One region of the Bradyrhizobium sp. WBOS08 genome, then DNA from elsewhere that is predicted to be linked to it. Evidence: predicted binding sites of a transcription regulator. Region 1 holds the regulator's gene; the other holds the start of a gene.
The links. Region 1 encodes LexA, which represses DNA repair genes until DNA is damaged. Its sites were predicted from a motif close to TGTTCNNNNTGTGTTCNG; they were not measured.

Region 1 (3,205 bases):
TCCCCGACAAGGACCAAGGCCCCAAACCTCCCGACGTCGCATGAGACGTCAGCCCGGACGGGCCGACGGCACCTTGACCACATTAGCGATGGCGCTGGCAGCTCAGTGTTGGTCAGGCTCATGCCCGCCGTTTCGCCTTTAGAATCACGCGTGCGAACTTGCACTTGCTCGATCACGGAGGGCACGCAGGATAGATCATCCTGCGTGCTGCTTTGCCTCGCCTCTGCAGTCAGCTAGAACTCTCGCCGCCCCATTGAACGATGTGCGAGCAGGAGTTTCGCCCGTGGCCCTGATGCCGGTTTCCGACGCCCTTGCCGCGGTGCTGGCAGGTGCAGAGCCACTGCCTGAACAGATGGTTTCGCTCGACGAGGCCTATCACCGCGTGCTCGCGCATGACGTCGCGGCGCGGCGCACGCAGCCGCCGCAGGCGATGTCGGCGATGGACGGCTACGCCGTGCGCGCGGCCGATGCGGCAACGGTCGATTCCCGGCTGACGGTGATCGGCGAGATCGCAGCCGGCCGTCCTTTCACGAGAGCAGTTGGCGCCGGCGAAGCCGTGCGGATCTTCACCGGCGGCGTCATCCCGGACGGAGCGGACGCGGTCGTGATCCAGGAGGACACTGTCGCGGACGGCAACCGCGTCACCATCAAGGAAGCCGCGATCGCCGGACGGCACGTCCGCCCGGCCGGCGTCGATTTCCGCGAGGGTGACGTGCTCCTGCGCAAGGGAACCCGCCTGACGGAGCGCGATCTCGCGCTTGCCGCGGCGATGAATTACCCGGATCTCGCCGTCCACCGCCGTCCCAGAGTTGCGATCCTCGCCACCGGCGACGAGCTGGTGAGGCCGGGCACCACGCCCGGGCACGGCCAGATCGTCTATTCCAACGGCTACGCCCTGCATGCGCTCGCCCGCAGCGAGGGCGCCGAGACCATCGACCTCGGTGTCGCCGCCGACACGCTGGAGGCGACCTCCGCCGGTATCCGCCGCGCCCGCGAGAGCGGTGCTGACATCCTCATCACGACCGGCGGCGCGTCGGTCGGCGACCATGATCTGGTCCAGCAGGCGCTGCGGGACGAAGGCATCTCGATGGCGTTCTGGAAGATCGCGATCCGGCCCGGCAAGCCGATGATGCACGGACGGCTCGGCGCGATGCGCGTGATCGGCCTGCCCGGCAATCCCGTGTCGTCCTACGTGTGCGCGTTCCTGTTCATGGTGCCGTTGATTCGCGCCTTGTCGGGCCGTTCAGTGATTCATCATCGCCGCGAGCGCGCCTTGCTGGGCAAGGATCTCGGCGCCAACGACCAGCGCGAGGATTATCTGCGCGCGCGCCTGGAGCTGCGCGACGACGGTGCGCAAGTCGCCGTCCCCGTCAGCCATCAGGATTCCTCTCTGCTTGCGAATCTTGCTGCGGCACAGGTACTTCTCGTCCGCGCACCGTTCGCGCCGAAGGCCGAGGCCGGCAGCCCTTGCGAGGTGCTGCGGCTCCCCGTCTGAGTGCAAGGCCACACGCATTCCGCGAGTTCGCCACCGTTCACGGTAAATTAAGCAGTTGCGGAACATGTATCGAACATATAGTGTCCGTTCATGATTTGTTTCGAGCATGTAGCGGCTTATCGCTGAACTCATCGTCTCGGAATCGAACGACATCAACCGGGGGACTTTGGTCGAGATGTTAACGCGCAAACAATACGAGCTTCTGAGGTTCATCAGCGAACGTTTGAAGGAAAGCGGCGTGCCGCCCTCCTTCGACGAGATGAAGGATGCGCTCGACCTGCGCTCGAAGTCGGGCATCCACCGCCTGATCACCGCGCTCGAGGAGCGCGGCTTCATCCGCCGCCTGCCCAACCGCGCACGCGCCATCGAAGTGATCAAGCTGCCGGAGCTCCAGGCTGCCGCCGGCGCCCGGCGCGGCTTCACGCCGAGCGTCATCGAGGGCAATCTCGGCAAGGTCCGCACCAGCTCCAGCCCCTCCATGGACGAGGGCGAGCGGCCCGTTGCGGTGCCCGTGATGGGCCGTATCGCGGCCGGCACGCCGATCGAGGCGTTGCAGACCCGCAGCCACACCATCAGCGTTCCGCCCGACATGCTCGGCTCGGGCGAGCACTACGCGCTCGAAGTGCGCGGCGATTCCATGGTGGAGGCCGGTATCCTCGACGGCGACATGGCGCTCATCCAGCGCAACGAGAGCGCCAATACCGGCGACATCGTGGTGGCGCTGATCGACGACGAGGAGGCCACGCTCAAGCGTTTCCGCCGCCGCGGCGCCTCGATCGCACTCGAGCCGGCCAATGCCGCTTACGAGGTGCGTATCCTGCCGCCGAACCGCGTGAAGATTCAGGGCAAGCTGATCGGGCTTTACCGGAAGTACTGATACCGAGCATCAAGCGCCGGGCGCGCTTCGGCAATCGCACTTGAATTTTGCAGAGGTCGTCATGCCCGGGCTTGTCCCGGGCATCCACGTTCATTGTGCTGCGTGGAAGGCGTGGATGGCCGCGACAAGCCCGGCCATGACGCTGTGGAGGCGGCTGACCATAGCCAAATGCGATAGCCTTGCGCCAGAGTGGTGCGGCAGCGCCGATACGCCGGCCAAATGCAAGCATGCGATGTTTGTTCCTATCGAATCCGGGAAAGATAATGTGATCGCGCGCTGCGGACGCGAGCCGCAGATTTGCCCATAACCAAGCAGAGCGTTGCAGGCTTCCACTCTGATTGAGGCCTGCGCCTCGACGAGACGCGGGTCGCTATCTTCGCATGAGGAGCACCCGATGTGTGACTACAGCCTGCATGCCGTCGCGACGCGTCCCGCCGAAGTCGGCGAGACGATCGTCACGACAACCTTCCGCGGCACCTCGACGCGCGGCTTCGCCTCCGAAGCCGATCTCTCCGTTGCGGTCTGCCTGCTGCCGGGGACGGAGCTCGCCTTCGCCGACAACGTCCGTTACGACAACCGCTGGATCTGGACGCGCACCGTCAACTCCCGCGTCGGCAAGTTCGGCAAGATCGATCCGCACATTCCCGATCGCCATCACGACGCGATCGAATTTCCTGACGGCAAGTACGTGCTGGTGACTCAGCTGGTCGAAGGCCAGCGCGCAACCGTGCTGCAGCTGCCGGTGACGCAGCCGGTCGGTGAGCGCGAGCATAAGCCTGAGATCATCGCGGACAGTCGGGCGGCCGTCACGCGCCAGCCGATCGGCTGATCAA
Region 2 (3,205 bases), 2.8 Mb from region 1:
ATAGGGCTTGGTCAGCGCCGCGCTCTCGTTCGACAAACGGGCCTGCATCAGCCGCGCGATGCCGGTGAGCCATTCGCCGCTCCGGCGCGCCTCGTCGCCGTCGAGATCGTAGAGGCCGGCTCCGGCATGGGTATCGATGACGCGGAACGGACCCGGCTTGTCCTGCAGATAGGTGATGATGCGAGCCAGCACGATGTGCTTGATGACATCGGCGAAGTTGCCGGCGTGGAAGGCGTGGCGGTAGTTCATGCAACAGCACTACGCCACGCGGGCGCTTGAGCAAAGAGGCGCAATCATGTGTCCCGGACGCGTCGCAGCGTGCAGCGCTGCGACGCTGAGCCGGGACCCAGCGGCCACGGAGGCCAATGCAGCATGGGCCCCGGCTCTGCAGCGCACCGCCGAAGAGGCGCTGCGCTGCGTCCGGGGCACGAGAGAAGGGCGCTGCGCGCAATAATGGATCAACCGCCCCTGATCGGCGGCATCGTCACCTGCTCGCGGCGGCAGGCGCGGCGGTCGGTTTCCTCGCAGGCGCGGAATTGCAGGTCCTTGCTGAGGCAGATGCGGACCTCGGAGAGCCTGGTCCGGTTGCAGGTGACGGAGACGGCGGCATTGCTGAGACCGGGGTTGGCCTTGATGAAGGCCTCCTCGACCTCCGCCGGCGCCACCGTCTTGGCCTGCGAAAGATCGAGATATTCGGCCGGGATCTTGATCGCGGCGCGCGCTTTGCGGATCGTCTCGAAATAGCTGCGGCCCTCGAGCCCGGAGCAAGTGCCGTGCTTGTCCCATTCGTTGAAGATCAGGCCCGTCGCCGGCATCAGGTCGAGCATCGATGAGACGATGTTGCGATTCAGCCGCGGTGCCGGGCGCTGGCAATATTCCGGGAAGCCGGCTTCATATTGCGGCCACAGCCCATGCACCACGAACGCATAGGGCCGTCCGCCGCACTGCATCTGGGAACGGCCGCCGCGCTCTGCCGCTTCCTCGCAGAACGAGGGCGACCACGACAGCGCCAGCACATAGAAATCGAACTCGCCCGGTGCGTTCTGCCGCTTATCCTGCGCCATGGCGTCACCGGCGAACGAGGCGAGGCCGGCGGCCAGGATCAGGGAAAGGGCCAGCGAGATCACCAGGCGAGAGAAGGAATGCAATCCGGGATGAAACATGGCAACGCCCCTCAACTAGACTGTGCAAGGAAGCCTAGCAGGCGACAAGAACATTTCAAGAACAAAATTCCGGCGACCGCCGTTTGACCGGTGCTGGCCGACGCAGGGCGCCCCCGACTCAAGGCCTGGCGGCGCGGCAGGCCGGATTGTAGGCCCAGTTGCGGTCGAGCCCGACCACGCACCATTCGACGCCGCTGCCGTAGCCGGCGAAGCCGCCATCCTCGATGAGCGAGTAGTGCACCTTGCGAACCTTGCCGTCGGTGAGCATGGCGTCAGCGCTGCAATAGCGGCGCGGGATGTTGTCGGACTGCCAGGGCCGGAACGCGGTCTCGTGAACGGCTGAGAAGCCGGTGATCTTCAACGAGGAATTCCAGAACGTGCTTTCCTTTTCCCAGAACTGGGTCGCGATCGTCGGCAGCGCCCGGTCGCAACCGGCGACGGCGCCGTCATAGCGCGGTCCGCTGAGCCAGAAATTCATCTCCAGCGGATTGGCGGCCCTGGCCTCGCCGAGCGACACCGCCCCGAGCATGAGGCCGAGCACGGCGGCATAGCGGAATGATTTCAGGGAGGGCGCGCGCATGGACAATCCGGACAGCTAAGCTCTTGCGAAGGCCGGACGGTGCCGCGAAGGCCAGGGGAGGTCAAGTGCAGCGCGGCAACACTTCGCCAGGACTTGACCACAAGGTCGCGGTCGGCACGGCTTCGGTTCTTTCCACTTCCATCCCGGCACCGTAAACTGGAGGCCAGCCAATTGGAGTGACGGGAATGCGAATCATTGCGGCCGCGGGTCTTCTCGCCAGCCTGGTTGCCTCGGGTATGACGGCGAGCCAGTCGGCGCGTGCCGATTATGTGCCGCCGTTCAAGGGCAACGACACCGGCGGCATCATCGCCTATTCGATGGCCACCCAGGTCGATGCCCGGCAGGTCGCGGTCGATCACTGCGCGCGCTACGGCAAGGTGGTCAAATTCCTGGGCGTGCAGGCCTATGAGGGCGGCTACATCTCGTTCTCCTGCCGCTGGGTGCCCTACGGCGCCGCCGAGCAGCCGATCCGCACGCTCTACTGAGACGTTGTCGTAACGCCGCAATCTCTCAGTTCGGAGACCCCATGACGCGCAAACTCGCTTTGCTCGGCTCGATGCTTTGCTTTGCGGTGACGGCGGGCAGCGCCAGTGCCGACGATCTGCCGGTGCGCAAGGCCGGCCTCTGGGAAATGAAGCTGGCCACATCAGGCTCGCCCGTGCCCGAGATGACCATGCAGCACTGCACCGACGAGACCGTCGACAAGGAGATGAGCAACAACGTCTCCCCGATGGCCAAGCAGATCTGCGCCAAGCAGGAGATCAAGAAGACCGCCACCGGCTATGTCAGCGATTCCGAGTGCAGCGTCGCCGGCGTCAACACGACCTCGCACGCCGAGATCACGGGCGATTTCAACTCGGCCTACACGGTGAAGACCACATCGCATGCGAAAGGCGGCGCCGCCGGCGCTGCGGGGCGCGATACGACCATGACGCTGCAAGCGAAATGGCTGGGGGCGTGCAAGCCGGACCAGAAGCCCGGCGACATCGTGATGCCCGGCGGCTTCAAGATGAACGTGCGCGACATGGACAAGCTGAAGGCGCTGCTGCCGAAGTAGGGTGAGTAGTCGCTCGGAAGTTGGTGCGCTTCCTCGCCCCGTTCTTGCGGGGAGAGGTGAAGCGGCCTACACCGGGATCCGCACGCTCGCCCGCAATCCGCCCATCGGGCTGTCGCCGAGCGTGATGTCGCCGCCGTGGGAGCGGGCGATGTCGCGGGCGATGGCAAGGCCGAGGCCGGTGCCGCCTTCGTCCTGGTTGCGGGCGTTGTCCAGCCGCAGGAACGGCTTGAACACTTCTTCGCGCAAATGCGCGGGAATGCCCGGGCCGTCGTCGTCGATCGTCACGGTCAAATAACGGTGATCGCGCTGGCCGGTGATGGCGATGTTCTTGCCGTAGCGCGCCGCGTTGGTGACGAGGTTGGCGAGGCAGCGCTTGAACGAGGCCGGCTTCACCGTCACCACCGG

Region 2: a site for LexA is predicted at 1,210-1,227, ahead of DCM80_RS16720 (ribonuclease T2). Genes of this name have one in related genera too.

Annotation. Positions count from the first base shown of each region.
Region 1 covers NZ_CP028988.1:6,294,947-6,298,151, forward strand. The annotation lists gene DCM80_RS29675 (hypothetical protein) at 1-44, shown strand, start outside; gene glp (gephyrin-like molybdotransferase Glp) at 284-1,495, shown strand; gene lexA (transcriptional repressor LexA) at 1,671-2,372, shown strand; gene DCM80_RS29690 (hypothetical protein) at 2,767-3,201, shown strand.
Region 2 covers NZ_CP028988.1:3,514,038-3,517,242, forward strand. The annotation lists gene DCM80_RS16715 (23S rRNA (adenine(2030)-N(6))-methyltransferase RlmJ) at 1-249, opposite strand, end outside; gene DCM80_RS16720 (ribonuclease T2) at 459-1,163, opposite strand; gene DCM80_RS16725 (hypothetical protein) at 1,282-1,743, opposite strand; gene DCM80_RS16730 (hypothetical protein) at 1,929-2,228, shown strand; gene DCM80_RS16735 (DUF3617 family protein) at 2,270-2,800, shown strand; gene DCM80_RS16740 (ATP-binding protein) at 2,867-3,205, opposite strand, start outside.